4 regions of the Streptomyces sp. B1I3 genome follow, and region 2 is predicted to be linked to each of the others. Evidence: riboswitches for the same ligand, from Rfam matches in the RefSeq annotation. Region 2 holds a riboswitch; each other region holds the start of a gene.
The links. A riboswitch is a leader RNA that binds a small molecule or an ion and turns the genes downstream of it on or off. The one in region 2 is predicted to bind cyclic di-AMP.
Positions count from the first base shown of each region.

Region 1: it holds a riboswitch for cyclic di-AMP, as region 2 does, so the genes downstream of both, QFZ58_RS22295 (transglycosylase family protein) here and QFZ58_RS09435 (LysM peptidoglycan-binding domain-containing protein) in region 2, are expected to answer to the same signal.
Region 3: it holds a riboswitch for cyclic di-AMP, as region 2 does, so the genes downstream of both, QFZ58_RS05730 (LysM peptidoglycan-binding domain-containing M23 family metallopeptidase) here and QFZ58_RS09435 (LysM peptidoglycan-binding domain-containing protein) in region 2, are expected to answer to the same signal.
Region 4: it holds a riboswitch for cyclic di-AMP, as region 2 does, so the genes downstream of both, QFZ58_RS31235 (C40 family peptidase) here and QFZ58_RS09435 (LysM peptidoglycan-binding domain-containing protein) in region 2, are expected to answer to the same signal.

Region 1 covers NZ_JAUSYD010000001.1:4,849,686-4,853,858, forward strand. The annotation lists gene QFZ58_RS22285 (cytochrome P450) at 1-1,046, shown strand, start outside; gene QFZ58_RS22290 (transglycosylase family protein) at 1,152-2,192, shown strand; cyclic di-AMP (ydaO/yuaA leader) riboswitch at 2,483-2,651, shown strand; gene QFZ58_RS22295 (transglycosylase family protein) at 2,652-3,350, shown strand; gene eno (phosphopyruvate hydratase) at 3,750-4,173, shown strand, end outside.
Region 2 covers NZ_JAUSYD010000001.1:2,074,122-2,078,294, reverse strand. The annotation lists gene QFZ58_RS09445 (SMI1/KNR4 family protein) at 64-750, shown strand; gene QFZ58_RS09440 (hypothetical protein) at 868-1,104, opposite strand; cyclic di-AMP (ydaO/yuaA leader) riboswitch at 1,461-1,647, shown strand; gene QFZ58_RS09435 (LysM peptidoglycan-binding domain-containing protein) at 1,652-2,545, shown strand; gene QFZ58_RS09430 (hypothetical protein) at 2,749-3,387, shown strand; gene QFZ58_RS09425 (SIS domain-containing protein) at 3,454-4,173, opposite strand, start outside.
Region 3 covers NZ_JAUSYD010000001.1:1,202,141-1,206,313, forward strand. The annotation lists partial or broken gene QFZ58_RS05720 (STM4011 family radical SAM protein) at 1-90, shown strand, start outside; gene QFZ58_RS05725 (SGNH/GDSL hydrolase family protein) at 134-961, opposite strand; gene QFZ58_RS05730 (LysM peptidoglycan-binding domain-containing M23 family metallopeptidase) at 1,152-2,093, opposite strand; cyclic di-AMP (ydaO/yuaA leader) riboswitch at 2,098-2,250, opposite strand; gene QFZ58_RS05735 (tyrosine-protein phosphatase) at 2,681-3,496, shown strand; gene QFZ58_RS05740 (DUF6126 family protein) at 3,522-3,695, opposite strand; gene QFZ58_RS05745 (helix-turn-helix domain-containing protein) at 3,755-4,173, opposite strand, start outside.
Region 4 covers NZ_JAUSYD010000001.1:6,859,949-6,864,121, forward strand. The annotation lists gene QFZ58_RS31220 (ATP-binding protein) at 1-122, shown strand, start outside; gene QFZ58_RS31225 (LysR family transcriptional regulator) at 168-1,082, opposite strand; gene QFZ58_RS31230 (LysE family translocator) at 1,155-1,796, shown strand; gene QFZ58_RS31235 (C40 family peptidase) at 1,902-2,372, opposite strand; cyclic di-AMP (ydaO/yuaA leader) riboswitch at 2,376-2,553, opposite strand; gene QFZ58_RS31240 (hypothetical protein) at 2,919-3,227, opposite strand; partial or broken gene QFZ58_RS31245 (ATP-dependent Clp protease proteolytic subunit) at 3,234-3,539, opposite strand.

The sequences.
Region 1 (4,173 bases), 2.8 Mb from region 2:
AGACGGGCATCCCGGGGGAGCGCAAGGCGGAGCTGATGACACATCTGCTCAACATCGACCCGCCGGACCACACGCGGCTGCGCCGGCTCGTCTCCAAGGCGTTCACGCCGCGCCGGGTCGCCGAGTTCGCGCCCCGCGTGCAGGAGCTGACGGACAGGCTCATCGACTCCTTCATCGAGGAGGGCAAGGCGGACCTCATCCACGACTTCGCCTTCCCGCTCCCCATCTACGCGATCTGCGACCTGCTGGGAGTCCCCCCGGAGGACCAGGACGACTTCCGGGACTGGGCGGGCATGATGATCCGCCACGGCGGCGGCCCACGCGGCGGGGTGGCCAGGTCGGTCAAGAAGATGCGCGGGTACCTCGCCGAACTCATCCACCGTAAAAGGGAGAATCCCGGCGACGACCTGATCTCGGGGCTGATCCGGGCGAGCGACCACGGTGAGCACCTCACCGAGAACGAGGCCGCGGCCATGGCCTTCATCCTTCTCTTCGCCGGTTTCGAGACGACCGTCAACCTGATCGGGAACGGCACGTACGCCCTGCTGCGCAACCCGGAACAGCGCGGACGGTTGCAGCGCTCGCTCGCCGAGGGGGAGGACGGCCTGCTGGCCACGGGCATCGAGGAACTGCTGCGATACGACGGTCCGGTGGAGCTCGCCACCTGGCGCTATGCCACCGAGCCCGTGACGCTGGGAGGCCAGGACATCGCGGTGGGGGACCCTGTCCTCGTGGTGCTGGCCGCCGCGGACCGGGACCCGGAGCGTTTCCAGGATGCGGACACCCTGGACCTCGCACGGAGTGACAATCAGCACCTCGGATACGGCCACGGCATCCACTACTGCCTGGGGGCGCCGCTGGCCCGTCTGGAGGGACGGACGGCGCTGGCCACGCTGCTGAGGCGCCTTCCTGACCTGCGACTGGCTGCGGAAGCCGACGAGGTGAGGTGGCGTGGCGGGCTCATCATGCGGGGACTGCGCACTCTCCCCGTTGAGTTCGATCCCGGACAAAGGGGCGCCGCAAGTGACACGCCGTCAACTCCGTGACCTTCACGTGATCTCCGCTGCATCGACTTGTGACACACGTTCGAGTGCGGCTAGGTTCACCGTTCGACTCACCCGTCACATGTCAGTCACACGGAAGGCAATCCCATGGGCTCCGCGAACGGCAGACACCGTCGCCCTCGTCAGGCACCCGCCATCGTCGTCGCCGCAGGCGTGACGGGATCGGCCATCGCCATCCCGCTGCTCGGCGCGGCCGGCGCGAACGCCGCCGAGGCGTCGACCTGGGACCGGGTCGCCGAGTGCGAGAGCGGTGGCATGTGGAGCGCCGACCTCGGCAACGGCTACTACGGCGGCCTGCAGTTCTCGCAGGACACCTGGTCGGCCTACGGCGGTTCGGCGTACGCCGCGCGGGCCGACCTCGCCAGCCGCTCGCAGCAGATCGCGGTCGCCGAGAAGGTCCTGGACGCCAAGGGGCCGCAGGCCTGGGCCAGCTGTGCGGTGATCTCCGGCCTGGCGATGGACGATTCGCTGCCGGGCGTCGACCCGGGCGGCGACCCGAGCGCCGAGCCGTCGGACTCTGCGAGCCCCTCGGACACGTCCTCGCCCGAAGCGTCGGCCGGGGCGGACGAGGCGGACGCGAAGGACGGCGCCGCCGCGGGCGGTAAGAGCGGCACGAGTGACAAGGGCGGGAAGGGCGACAAGGCCGCCGACGCCGGCACACCCACCGGAACCGGCACTCCGGAGTCCTCGTCACCCTCCACCACCCCCTCGCCCGAGGCCTCCGGAGCGGCGCGGGGCGAGGACGCGACGGGTGGCAAGCACCGCGGCATCCCGGCCCCCGAGGCGAGTGCGGAGGCGGACGCGGAGAGCGCCCGCGAGTCCGGCCGGCACGCCTCGCGCGGTGGCGCCGAGGCGCGCAAGGGCGCGGAGGCGGGCACGGACGGCACGTACACCGTCCGCGAGGGCGACAACCTGTGGGCGATCGCCGACACCCAGGAGCTGCCCGGCGGCTGGCCCGCGCTCTACGAGGCCAACAAGACCGAGCTGGGCTCCGACCCCGACCTGATCCTTCCGGGCCAGAGCCTCGACCTGGGTCTCCAGGGAGGGGCGGCCTCCGCCTCGACGGGCGCGGAGAACGGTGCGGAGACCGGTGCGGAGACCGGCGTGGAAGCGCCTGCCGGCAGCTGATCAAAAGTGTGAAAACACCCCGAAAGCGAGGGTAGTTCAGAGGCCTATGTCCACTTATGCGTAAGTGAGACATGGGTCTCTTTGCTTCAACTGGCGGGCTGCGCCCGTCCGGTCCGCCCGCATCCGCTCCGACCTGCGGAAACGGCCGACCTCCCCAGGGCGGTAAGGGCTGATTAGCCGTTATGTCCATCTTTGAATGTCGGGGTTGCCTGTGTTTACGGTCGTAACCGCTCGCACCGCGGGCACCTTCGACCGTCACGCCGAATCCTGCCGTCGGACGAAGGGGACCGACGCGTAAAGCGCCGTAGGCAGGAGCGGGGGACCCAGGTAAGTGCCGTGCCCGGCCGTCGAGAGACGGCGAGGACCGGCTAGGGGTGAAGTCGCCTGCGACAGCGGGCGACCGGGCGACTCACAGCCCGAACCCGACAGCTCACCTCGTAGGCGTCGGTGAGGAGAACCATGCTGCTTTCCAGCAAGGGCAAGCACCGCCGCCCGTCCAAGGCCGTCCGTGTCGCCACCCTGGCCGGTGTGGCCGGTGCCGCCGTCGCCGTCCCGCTGATGGGTGCGACGGGCGCCTCCGCCGCGTCCGTCTCCACGTGGGACGCCGTCGCGCAGTGCGAGTCCGGTGGCAACTGGTCCATCAACACCGGCAACGGTTACTACGGCGGACTGCAGTTCTCGGCGTCCAGCTGGGCCGCCGCCGGCGGTACGCAGTACGCCGCCCGTGCCGACCTGGCCACCAAGGGCCAGCAGATAGCCACCGCCGAGAAGCTTCTCGCCCTGCAGGGCCCGGGTGCCTGGGCCTGCGCCGGTGCCGGTGGCCTGACGAACGACGGTGTGGACCCGGGCGTCGACACCGGCTCCGCCAAGAACGGCGACACGGCCCCGCAGGCCGCGCCGGAGCGCAAGGCCGAGCAGCCCACCACGCGCAGCGAGACGCGCACGGCTCCCAAGGCGGAGAAGACCGTCACCACCCCGACCGGCGACAAGGTCAAGAAGGGTGACGGCGAATACAAGGTGAAGGCGGGCGACACCCTCAGCAAGATCGCCAAGGCGAAGGACGTCAAGGGCGGCTGGCACAAGCTGTTCACGCTCAACGACGACATCGTCGAGAACGCCGACCTGATCTTCCCGGGTCAGCAGCTCCACCTGAAGTAGTCCCGGGGTCTTCCTCCCTCCCAGGACGAAGGGTGTCCGGCGGCACCCGAAACGCTACCCGGCCCGGCGCGCCCACACCCCCCGTGTGCGCCGGGCCGGGGGTGTGTTCACGGAGCCTCAGGGGATCAGCCGACGGGGTACGGAGGCGGTGTGCGCGAGGGTGCGTGAGGGGGCGCAGGGGGTGTCGGCCGAGAGGCCGAGTTGCAGGTGAGTGTTCAACCTTTGTAGTTACTGACCAGTAGATTTCTGGAGCTTTGCCCGGAATGCAGGCTGTTGGGTCCTTTTTCGTCCCAGGGGACGGGCGGTCGGCCGACGGAGCGGGCCGGGCCGGTTAGGCTCGTATCGCAAGGCCACAGTGACCCTGCACAACCAGTGTCATATCCCAGAAGGAGATGCCTCGTGCCGTCCATCGACGTCGTCGTAGCCAGGGAAATCCTCGACTCCCGGGGCAACCCCACGGTCGAGGTCGAGGTTGGCCTCGACGACGGCAGCACGGGCCGTGCTGCCGTTCCGTCCGGCGCCTCCACCGGCGCGTTCGAGGCCATCGAGCTTCGCGACGGCGACCCCAACCGTTACCACGGCAAGGGCGTCGAGAAGGCCGTCCTCGCCGTGATCGAGCAGATCGGCCCGGAGCTCGTCGGTTACGACGCCACCGAGCAGCGCCTCATCGACCAGGCGATGTTCGACCTGGACGCCACCGAGAACAAGGGCTCGCTCGGCGCCAACGCCATCCTCGGCGTCTCGCTCGCCGTCGCGCACGCCGCGTCCGAGGCCTCGGACCTCCCGCTGTTCCGTTACCTCGGCGGCCCGAACGCGCACCTGC
Region 2 (4,173 bases):
TTCTGTGGGAGGAGCGGGTCCTCCCACAGAACAGGCAGGAGTCGCGAGGTGCTGGGACGGGGCGTGAGCGGTTGGACTCCGGCGGTCCGGCGGGGACGGCACGGCGGGGAGCGGAGGCGGCCGGCCTTACCCGCGCCCATCGAGGCGCTGGAGCCCCTGCTGCCGACGACGTACGGAATCGACGAACAAGTCGACTGGGCGGTCGCCGAAGCCCGCTGGGGTGCCCGCTTCCCGGCGGACTACAAAGCCTTCATGCGCGCCTACGGGGAGGGCTCCGTGGACGGTGCGATCGTCGTCCACCGGCCGTTGCCCATGGACGCCCCGGAGGGTGAACGGACGCCCGACGCCATGGCCGAGGGAACCGGCACCGTACGGGAGGTCTGGAAGGCGGAGGCCGACGAGGTGTGGGCCGATCCCGCCGGCCCCGACCTGGTGCTCGATCCCGGTGCCCTGCTCGCCTGGGGGGCGACCGCCGAGGCCGCGATCCTGTGCTGGCTGACGATGGACGAGGACCCCGACCGCTGGCCCGTGGTGGTCTGCGGACGTCACACCGTGCCCACGTTCGCGCTGTACCGGTTCGGGATGGCCGAGTTCCTGCGCAGGCTGCTGACCGGCGGGTTCGACATGCCGCCTGTCACCGTGGACGGCGTGCCGTGGCCGCGCCCCCACGCATTCGTCAGCCGGGCCGTGCAACGGGCCCGCCGCCGAGCGGGCCTCGACCCCTGGACCGGCGAGCCGGTGGCCCGGTGAGGGGCGGGCCGGGGCTCTGAGACCCCTGCGCCGGGGAAGGCCCTGAGACTCCTGTGACGGGGCGCGCCGCAGGCCGGCGGGGGCGGACCGGTGGCCCGCAGGGCTGGACCCCCGGGCTCAGTGACGCCTCCAGGTGAGCTTGCCACCCCCCACCCACCGCACGACGGCCGGGTCGTCGAGGTCATGGACCGTGATGCCGGCTGCGGCAGCGGCGAGCAGCACATCCGTCATCGAGGTCGCCCCGCCGACCACTTCTCCGTCGATCTCCACGATGCGGAAGGGCGGACGTCCCGGCTGCACGGGCAGGACGGTGATCCGCGGCTGCGAGAGGTCAGGGTTCACGCTTTCGGTCATGAGTGGACGGATCCCACACCGTGGCCCCTGATATGCCCGAGAGCGTCATGGGTGAGTCGTATGCCCGTTTTGAGCTTTTTTCTGGAATTAATACCTTAATATCCGCTAAAGCCTCCCGGGCGACCACCGCCCTCCCGTGCAGTGCAAATCGCCCTTATCGGACGCCGTGACCAGGGTCACCTTGCTTGCCCGGGACGCTGCGCCGCACCTTCCGGTTCCCTTGCGCGCCGGGAAAGTTGAGACGGGCGTGTGGGGCCGGTTACACGAATTTCAATGAATTGATCTTGCCGATGAATTGTGATCACGAATTCAGGGCTTGTTCCTTTCGGCATTTCTCGCCTACGGTCACCCTCACTCCGGATGGAACGCCGAATCCTGCCGCCGTCCGGGAACCCGACCACATCTCGTACGGCAGGAGCGGGGGACCCAGGTAAGCGCCGATCCGGCTATCCGGAACGGCTCGGGGTGAAGTCGCATTCGCATGCGACCGGGCATCTCCAGCCCGAACCCGACAGCTCACTTCGCAGGCGACGGAGAGGAATTCAGCATGCCCGCACAGGCCAAGCACCGTCGTTCCAGGACCAGTTCGCTCACCCGCGGCATCATCGCCGTGAGCACGGGCGGAGCCGCCCTCGCCCTCCCCGTGATCGGCGCGACCGGAGCGTTCGCCGCACCGGCACATCCGGTGGCGGTCGAAAAGGCGACCACGTCGACTGCCGTGTCCGGCAAGGAAATTGCCGCGCAGAAGTCCGCGCCCGTCACCTATTCCGTGATCTTGGGTGATTCCCTTGCCAAGATCGCACGCGATCATTCCGTCAGCGGTGGCTGGCAGGAGCTCTACAACGGCAACCGAAAGGCTGTCGGCGGTAACCCGGACCTGATTCACCCCGGCCTGAAGCTGACCATCGGGGCCAAGGCCGACAACAATGCGGCGGCCTCCGCCGGCAAGGCCGAGAAGAAGGCCGGAAGCGCCGCTGCGGCCGATTCCGAGACCTCCGCTTCCTCGGACCGCGCCGAGCAGAGCGCCGACCGTGCCGACCGCTCCGAGCGGACCACGGAGCTCGCCGCCCAGGGTGCGCCCGCCGCCACCGAGGCCGTCGCCGCCGAGCCGGTGGCGTACACCGACGACCTCGACGGCTGGATCAAGGAGTCGCTCGCCGTCATGGCCGAGCACGGCATCCCCGGCAGCTACGAGGGCATCCACCGCAACATCATGCGCGAGTCCTCCGGTAACCCCCTGGCCATCAACAACTGGGACATCAACGCGATCAACGGTGTCCCGTCCAAGGGTCTTCTGCAGGTCATCGACCCGACCTTCCAGGCCTACCACGTGCCCGGTACGTCGATGGACAGCTACGACCCGGTCGCCAACATCACGGCCGCGTGCAACTACGCCGCCGACCGGTACGGCTCGATCGACAACGTGTTCAGCGCCTACTGAGACATGACCGTGTGACAGCGGACGACGTCCGACGGGTGGTGCGGGTTCTGACGAACCGGCACCACCCGTCTTCGCGTGTGTACGCCGGCACGCGCGTCAGCCGTTCGCCGCAGGGCCCGCACGCCGGGGAAGGTGGACGGGCCGCGGTCCCGCCGGCCCCGGGTGACTGGTCACGTACAGGTTCGTCGTCCATACTGCCCGCCGTGGAGCAGCGCATGAATTCGAACACCAAGCCAGAGTTCGCCGCGGGTACGGACCCGGCGTACATCCCCGGCCTGACGGCCCCTGCCCCCGCACGGACGGAGGGGGAAACGGAGGAGAAGGCCGAGACTGCCGGTGACGCCGGCACGCACGTCGAGGCGGGAAGCCGGAGCGACCGGGTGGCTGTCGCGGACAAGGCGCGGGTGCCGAACGGCGCGGCTGACGCGGCTTCGGCCGACGCGGCCGACGCGGCCGACGCGGCCGACGCGGCCGACGCGGACGACGCGGACGACGCGGCGGTGCCTGGGGACGCGGGTGCCGGGAAGAGGGACGCCGGGAAGGGGGACGCCGGGAAGGGGGACGGGCCCGTCTTCGAGGTCAGCGACCGGCGCGGATCCATCCGGGTCGACCGCGAGGGTGTCCGGTTCCGGCTGGACGACCAGGAGGCGGAGTTCGACTGGTCGGAGATCGGCGCGGTCGAAGTCAAGACCGCCCGCTTCGGACGCCGGTTCACCGTCACGGTCCATCTGTCCAGCCGCCGGTGGTTCAACGCCGAGGTCGAGGCGGCGGCCCGGAGCAGCCTCAAGAAGTGGACGGCGGACCTCGACGCGGCGCTGGACGCCTACTTCGAGGAGGCCTGACACCTGGTCTCCGCAACGCGGCGCCGGGCGGACGGACCGCCCGGCGCACCTTCGCCGTGCGCCGGATCAGGCTTCGGCCGCTTCGTCGAGGACCACCGACCGGGTCAGGTGGCGGGGCAGGTCGGGATCGAGGCCGCGGGCCACCGCCCGGGCGATCGCGAGCCGCTGCACCCTGACCAGATCCGCCAGCGGGTCCAGGCCGCTCTCCACCCAGCGGGCACCGGTCGCCAGCACCTGCTCCGCCAGGCCCTGTGGGGCGGAACCGAACATCCAGGTGGCCGTCCCGGCAGTGGCGATGCTGATGGGGCCGTGGCGGTACTCCATCGCCGGATACGACTCGGTCCAGGACAGTGACGCCTCCTTCATCTTGAGCGCAGCCTCGTTGGCGAGTCCGACCGTCCAGCCGCGGCCCAGGAAGCTGAACTGCGTGCAGTCCGGCAGCCCTGCGGGCAGCGGCTCGGCCAGTGCCCTCTCCGCGTCCCGGACGACCTCGTCGCTGTGCAGCCCCAGGTGGGCCCGGAACAGGGTGAGCGCGGTCGTGGCGAAGCGGGTCTGCACGACCGACCGTTCGTCGGCGAAGTCGAGCACGACCACCTCGTCCGCGGCCGACATCACCGGCGTGTCCGGGTCGGCCGTCACCGCGAGGGTGGCCGTGGTTCCGCTCAGCCGGATCAGCAGGTCGAGTACCTCGGTCGTCGTCCCCGAGCGTGTCAGGGCGACGACCCGGTCGTACCGGCGGCCGAGGGGGAACTCGGAAGCGGCGAAGGCGTCGGACTCGCCCTGCCC
Region 3 (4,173 bases), 870 kb from region 2:
ACACCGGCCGGTCCGACGCGGACAGCCGTTCCGGACGGGCTCGTCCCGCCGGTCCCGCCCCGGCACGTCCTCCCCGTCATCACTCCGTAGGCAGGCCTCACCCGGCGCGGAACGCTCGAAGCGCCCAGGACACTCAGAGCGGCAGCAGGTCGGGGCGCTTGGCCTCGACGTGGTCCCCGGACGACTCGCCGCGAAGGCGCCGTCCGATCCACGGGACGAGGTACTCACGCGCCCAGTGGATGTCGTCACGACGCACCTCGAACGTCCCGCGCTGCGCCTGTGGCGGCCACACCTGGTCCGGATCGGCCGGCACTTCGATACCCAGGACCTGGGCGGCACGCAGCGCGACCCGGGTGTGCCCCTCGGCCGAGAGGTGCAACCGGTCGTCGTCCCAGGCGCGCCTGTCCTGGACGGACCGCAGCGACCACAGGTCGAGGACCGGGCAGTCGTAGCGGTCGGCGATGGACCGGACGTGGGCGGTGTACGTGGCGATCTTGCCGCGCAGGTGGCGGAGCACCGGGATACCGCGTGTGTCGAAACCGGTGGTGACCATGACCGTGCCGACCACCTGCGTCAGGTCCGCGACCGCGCGCTCGAAGCGTTCGGCCACGTCGTCGGGGTCGGAGCCCGGCCGGAGGATGTCGTTGCCACCCGCGCAGAAGCTGACCAGGTCGGGGGCCAGCTCCTTGGCGCGGGGCACCTGTTCCTCGACTATCTGGTCGAGGAGGCGTCCGCGTACGGCGAGATTGGCGTACCGGAAGTGCCCGTGCGGGTCGTCCACCGGCTCGGCCGCTGCATCAGGAATTGGGAGCTGGTCCGCGAGGAGGACCGCGAGCCGGTCCGCCCAGCCGACCAGTCTCCCGTCGGGGCCGGGGTCTCCGACGCCCTCGGTGAAGCTGTCACCAATCGCTGCGTACGACCCGATGATGCCTCGTAGTTTGTTTCTCGAATCGTCTGCCACAAGGGCACATCCTGCACCTTCGAATGTGACCTACGCGACCGTAATACGGGGTTGACGGGTGGTGAGATAAACCACCCGGTCAGGTTTTGGTAAAGCCGGAATAAGGAGAGGGGCGGTGCACCGCCGCGCACCGCCCCTCTCCCGGGCACTCTGCTGAAGCCGAACCGGACCGCCCTGTCCCGCGGCTGCGTCAGACGGAGACGCCGTGCGAGCGCAGGTAGGCGATCGGGTCGACGTCCGAGCCGTAGCTCGGGCCGGTGCGGACCTCGAAGTGGAGGTGCGGGCCAGTGGAGTTGCCGGTGGAGCCGGACAGGCCGATCTCCTGGCCGCCGGTGACGGTCTGGCCGGCCGAGACCTCGAGCGAGGACAGGTGGGCGTACTGGGAGTACATGCCGTCGCTGTGCTGGATGACGATCTCGTTGCCGTACGCGCCGCTCCATCCGGCGGAGACGACGGTGCCCGGGCCGATGGACCGGACGCTCGTACCGGAGGCCGCCTGGAAGTCGGAGCCGGTGTGGTAGCCGCTGGACCAGCTGGAACCGGCGGCGCGGTACTGGGTGGTGACGTTGGCGTCGGCCACCGGGGTGGTGTAGCCGGAGCTGTTGCTCTCGGACGTACCGGCGGACGCGGCGGTGTCGGTCACCTCGGTGGTCTTCTCGGCCGGAGCTGCGGCCTTGGGGGCGGCGGCCTTCGGGGCGGCGGCCTCGGCCTTCGAGGGGGTGGCCTTCGAGGGCGCGGCCTTCGTGGCGGGGGCGGACGCCTTGGCGCCGAGGGTCAGCTTCATACCCGGGAAGATCAGGCTCGGGTTGTCACCGACGACCTCGCGGTTGTCCTTGTACAGCTTCTGCCAGCCGCCCTTGACCTTCTGGTCTGCGGCGATCTTCGACAGGTAGTCGCCGGAGACCACGGAGTAGGTCGTGGGGGCGCTCTGCTTCTTCGCCACCGACGCGGCCGGTGCGGCCTGCGTCGCGGCGGCGGCCGGCTTGGCGGCCGGGGCGGCCTGCTCCGCCGCGTGGGCGCCGGTGGCGCCGATCAGCGGAAGGGCGAGGACGGCGCCGCCGGTCCCCGCGGCGAGAACGCCACGGGAGATCGGTCCGGTCTTCGTACGGCGGTGCTTACCCTTTGCGGGCATGGTGCGTTCCTCTCCGGCGCCTGCGAGGTGAGCTGTCGGGTTCGGACTGGAGATGCCCGGCCGCGGCGGACGCGACTTGACCCCGAGCCGTCCGGATCTTCCGGTCGGCGGCTTACCTGGTTCCCCCGCTCCTGCCACACGTGGGTGGGTGCGGATTCCGGGCGGCGGCAGGATTAGGCGTTCCGTCCGGATTGACGGTGACCGTAAGCGAGTCGGGACGCGGGGAACAAGCCACCGGGCGCGGACCGGAATGGGCGCTTCATTTCCGGTCCCGAATTCCGGTCACACTGCGTGGATTACGGATCTTGGCTTTCCGCGCGACGCCGGGAATACCCATCGGCGCTTCCGCCACACACCGTCACGGATATGATCCCGCTCACCTGTGGCCACCCATCTCCCCCATAAGACCGGCATGTTCGGCTAAATGCACCAATACGGACACCTCGACCCGCACTCCGGACAGGCCGGGGTGCGACGACGCCGGTCGGCCGCGGGCACGACAAGTGCTCGGTGCACCCATGTCGTATCGTCGCGAGCGTGCCCTTCGCCGGCGAGCGGCGCCGGCGCCAGACACTCCAGGAGTCCTTGTGACGCAGCTGCCAGAGGTTCCGTCGACGACCATCGACATCGAGCTCACCGGTGTCCGTAACTTCCGCGACGTGGGAGGGCTCCCGACCGTCGACGGCCGCAGGGTGCGCCAGGGGCGCCTCTACCGCAGCGGCCACCTGGCACACGCCACCGAGTCGGACGCCGCCTTCCTCGCCGGTCTCGGGCTGCACACCGTCTTCGACTTCCGCAACGCCGCCGACCACAAGCTGGACGGCCATGACGTGGAGCTGCCAGGCATCCGGAATGTCAGCATTCCGCTCTCCGACCCGGCCGACGGAGCCGAGTTCTGGCGCCTGGTGAGGGACGGCAACATCGAGCAGCTTCGCTCGATCCTCGCCGACGGCAAGGGGACGGAACGGATGATCGCCTCCTACCGGGCCATCATCACGGACCGCACGGCGGAGCACAGCCGCGTGCTGCACGCGCTGGCCGAGGACAGCGTCCCGGCGCTCATGCACTGCGCCGCGGGCAAGGACCGGGCCGGACTCTCGATCGCGGTCTCGCTGCTGGCCGTCGGCGTCGAGAAGGAAGCCATCGAGGCCGACTACCTCAAGTCCAACGACGCGCACCGCCGCTACAGGATCAGGCGGAGCGACACGTCGTCGGCGGGGATGTCGGACGAGGTGATGGAGCTCCTGAACCCGCTCTTCGGCGCGCGCCCTGAATACCTCGCCGCCGCCTTCGCCACCATCGAGGAGACCTGGGGCAGCACGGACCGCTACCTCCTGGACGGCCTGAAGCTCTCCCCGGAGACGCGGGAGAAGCTGCGCGAGCGTCTCGTCGAGGACGCGTAGCGTCCACGTCCGACCCCGCCCGCCGTCAGCCCTTTCCCGCCACGGTGAACAGCAGGAAGAGGAAGGCCGCGACGACGTGCCCGGCCACCAGGTAGGCGAAGAGCCGGATGATGACACCCCGGGGCATCTTGCGCTCCTGGGTGTCCTGGCCCTTCGGCCGGCGTGGGGTGAGCGGGTCGTAGTCCTCTGAATCAGACATGACAGTCCTTCCTCTCGGCCGCCTGGCCGGGAGAGCGAGTGGGCGGTGCCCGGCAGGGGTCAGAAGCGATGGGTTCCGCTGCCCAGGCACAGCTCCGCGGCGGGGCTCTGCAGCAGCGTGTGGACGAAGAGCAACTGGACGCCCGCACGGTCGAGCGCGGCGATCCGGTGCGGAGTGAGCGAGTCGAAGTGCGCGCTGTCGCCGGGGTCGAGGTCGTGCACGGTCTCCCCGAGCACGACCCTCAGCCTGCCGTCGAGGACGTACAGCCACTCCTCGCCCGGGTGGACGCGGACGAGGTCGCCCTGGGCGCCGTACGGGACGCGGACCCGCAGTGCCTGCATGGCGCGACCCGAACCGCCCGCCTGCCGGTACAGCCAGCCGTCGGCCTCGGCGCCCGCGCCCCCGAGTGGACCGCCCCGGACGATCGCGTCACGTTCGGGCGGCATCTCGCCGAGGAGCTCGGAGACCGTCGTACCGT
Region 4 (4,173 bases), 4.8 Mb from region 2:
GCATGGTGATCATCCGCTGCCTGGCCAAGGAGTGCGGCGGCCGGATCGGCGTCAGCCCCACCCAGGACGGGGGCAAGACCGTGTCGGTCACGCTGCCCTGGGCCGTGCCCGCGCAGCCCTGACGTCACCCGGCGAGACACGGCCGTACACACCGGGCCGGCCGGGTCTCACTGCGCGGCGGCCCGGCCGAAGCCGCTGCGCAGCAGGGCCCGCAGCGTGGCCGCCGCGGCGGTGTTGCGATCTCCCCGGTGGGCGACGGAGATCGTCCTCCGGAACTCCGGGGGCTCCAGTCGCCGTACCGCGACCGGCGCCGGGGACATCGCCGCGACCATCTCCGGCACCACCGCCACGCCGAGACCCGCGCTGACCAGCGCGCACACCAGTGCGTAACCGGGGGACTCGCACACCACGGCCGGGGCGGCCCCCGCCTCGGCAAGCGCCCGCTCCACCCCGCGCCGCGGAGGATGGAGGGGCGCGCTGCTGATCAGGGGGCGGCCCGCGAGTTCGGACACGGGCAGCGGCCCGCTGCCCTCGGACAGCATCTGGCCTGCTGCCGTGATGAGCACGAGTTCCTCCACGAGGAGCGGCTCGACGGACACCCCGGCGGGCAGCGGATCGGCGACCGCGGGTTCGTACGCGTGCGTCAGCGCCAGATCGACATCGCCCGCCGCCACGGCTGCGACCCCACCGGGTGGCTCGTAGTCCGTGACGGTCAGCTCCACGTCCGGGTGGGCGCGGCGGAAGGCACTGAGCACCGGCGGCAGCAGGTGGATCCCGGCCGTGGTGAAGGTGCCGACCCGCAGCCGCCCTCCCGACAGGCCCGCCAGCCGGGACAGCTCGCGCCGTGCCTGGTCCATCTCGTCCAGGACCCGTCGGGCCCGCCCGGCCAGCAGCTCACCGGCGGCCGTCAGACGCGCCCCGCGATGGTGGCGCACCAGCAGCGCGGCGCCGGCCTCCCGCTCCAGTTTCGCCAGCTGCTGGGAGAGCGCGGGAGCGGTGTAGCCCAGCCGCCCGGCCGCCCGTGTGATCGAGCCCGCTTCGGCCACCGCCACCAGCGCCGCCAGCCGCGTCGGATCGAACATTAAGCGTTCCTTTTGGCAGACCCAGAAGATTGCAAGTACACGCTAAAGGGGTGCCCGGGTCAGGGTGTACCCATGGACGCACAACTGCTCGCTTTCGTGGCGGTGGCCGCGGGAATGGTCGCACTGCCCGGCGCCGACTTCACCGTGGTCGTTCGCAACGCGCTGGCGTCACGGCGCTCCGGGGTGGCCGCCGCGGCAGGAGTCGCGGGAGGACTCCTGGTGCACACCGCGCTCGCCGTGGCGGGACTCGCCGCCGTGCTCGTGACGATGCCCGCCCTCTTCCGCACGGTCCAGCTGCTGGGCGGCGCCTACGTGCTCTACCTGGGACTCACCGCCCTCCACGCGGTACGACGGCGGGGCGCCGCCGGGACCACGGGCCACGAGGACACCGGAGCCGGTGCGCCCACCGGGGTGGCAAGGCCGCTCCGCCAGGGCTTCCTGACCAACGTCCTGAACCCCAAGGCGCCCGTGCTCTTCCTCAGCCTGCTGCCCCAGTTCGTCCCCGACGGGCAGCCGCCCCTGCCCAGAACCCTGCTGCTCGCCGCCGTGGTCGTGCTGCTGGCGCTCGTCTGGTTCCCGGCCGTGGCCCTGCTGGTGGACCGCCTCGGCCGGTGGCTGCGCCGGCCGCGTACCGCCCGTGCGATCGAGGGCGGCAGTGGTGCGGCGCTCACCGCGCTGGGACTCGCACTGGTCACCGCGCCCCTGCTGCACTGACTCGGGCGCGGTGCGGTCCGGTGCGGCCGGGCGGCCCGTAGACGTCGGCGCGCGTCAGCGGCCGTACCGCCGGCGTGCCTCGGCGGACCCTCCCACGGGCGCGCGTCAGCGGACCCTCCCGTACCAGACGGTGTTCGACCAGATCTTCTCCAGCCTGACCACGGCCCCGGTCTTCGGCGAGTGCCAGATCTTGCCTCCGCCGGCGTAGATGCCGACGTGGTAGACGCTGCGCCCGGAATGGAAGAAGACCAGGTCGCCACGTTGCCGCTTCGACCTGGAGACATGGCGTGTGGAGTTGTACTGCTGCTGCGCCGTACGGGGGAGTTTCTTCCCCACCTTGCGGAAGGAGTAGAGCGTGAGGCCCGAGCAGTCGAACCGGTGGGGCCCTGCGGCGCCCCACCGGTAGGGCGCGCCCTTCTTCGACGCGGCGATCCTCAGCGCCTTCGTCGAGTTGGTCGCGGCCTCGGCATCGTCGACGATGCCGGGCGCCAGCATGGTGGTGCCGACGGCGAGCGTGAGAACCGAGGCCGTACCGACCCGGGCGAACAGAGACGGGACATGAACCTGCGCAGTCATGCGCAACCCTTCGTCAGCCGCCTGTGAAGGATGACCTGTCGGGTTCGGGCTGGCGAAGTTGCCCGGCCGCACATGGCGGCTTCACCCCGAGAGCCGTCCGGAACGGATGTCCGGGCGGCCCGTTGTGCTCGGGTCCTCCACTCCTGCCGATCCACTTCTGTCGACCAGGCATCCGGACGGCGGCAGGACTCGGCGTCCGCCCGGACCGCCCCGCCGCGGTGGCGGGGGCTTGTCGTCCCACGGATCTTTACTCACCCGGTGCCGGATTTCCGAGCTGAAAGGGCGTTATGTGAGAGTCGTCACGACTGAACTGTTCGGGTGGACGGGCCGATGACCGAGCCCCGGCACCGTTGCCGGACCAGCCGCGTACCAGCAGCGGAACGGCTTGTTCCGCTTGGTGTCCGCGCGCGTTGCGCAAGTTGAACTGTCCCTCGTGAGGGGGTTCGTCTGAGCCGAACGAGGGAGAAAGATTGCTCGCCTCGCCGGGCGTGTCGGGGCAATGGGGCCGAAAGGGCTAAAGAGCCCGGCAGTCGGGGGAGGGGGCGCTCAACTCGTGGCAGCCGGAGGCATGGTGACCCGCCCGGCGCGCCGCTCTCCGTCCAGCAGGCGCAGCGCGCGGGCCAGTGTCTCCGCGTGGATCTGCGTCTCGCCCCGCTCATGCATCAGAGCCAGCGCGTCGCGCAGGGCGACGGCCCCGGAGGCCAGCGCCTGTGCCGCCCGGAGCGCACTGTACGTATCGCTGCCGCGGGCCGGATTGATCCGGCCGATCTGGTCGAGTGCTTCGAGGTAACGGTCGATGAATTCGCCCTCGGCGCGGGTCAGTGCGGGAAGTGGCGGGAACTGAGGGGTGAGCATCGCGGGTCACCTCGTGGGGTGCGGCGGCTGGGACGGACGGCGGTTCTCCATGACGTGGTCCACCAGGCCGAACGCCCTGGTGGCCGGGGCGTCGAGGATGGTGTCACGCTCGATGGCGGCACTGACTGTCCCGCGCGGAACGTCCCGTGCGACGGGTCGGCATCACGGTGAGCATCTCGCGCCCACGCACCAACTCGCGCGCCTCGATCCCGAGGCCGGAGGGCTGTCCCTGCACCGGCTCGTCAGAGCGGGTCACTGCATGACTACCCGGGCGCCGGGCAGGGCATGTCGACGTCCGGGTGTGCCGGGCGCCGGCACCCGACTGTCCGAGGCGGAAGGAGGCCGCGGCCGATCGAGCAGCTGATCCGTTCCGTGTCCTCGATCGACCCCGTGCCCTCCGATCCTGGCGAACGCCGCCGCTTCGGGACCGCCGCGGAGCGCCCGCGAGCGCGGTCGCCGTGGCCCGGCCGTGCTCGCGGTGCTCCGCGGCGCGGCCACGGACCGGAACAAGCTCGCGTCCCGTCAGCGGTACGGGCACCAGGAGGCCGTGTACGGCGCGGTGGGCCGCCGGGTGCCCTGACCGGCGTACGCACCGCCGCCGTATACGACGCCGTCCTCGGGTCGAGGTGCGGGCCGCCTCCGCGCCGGCTCGCCTCGCGGGTGAGGGCCCGGACCTCATCCGATGACCGGTCGGGCGGAGCACCGGCGACGGCGCGGACACGCGTGCGGGCCGGACAGGCCCGTGGCCGCCCACCGGCCGGCCGGGTGTCACGGACGACGGCGTCGGCGCCGTGCGTCGCCGTCCGGACCGTGACCGCGCGGACCCGGCTCCGGGGTGCGGAAGGCGTTGTGCGGCGGACCGGGCCCCAGGCCCACCGGAGAGCGGCCTGCGCGGTCCGAAGTCCATGGAAGAGCAAAAGATCAGTTAACGCGCCGGAAAAACTTG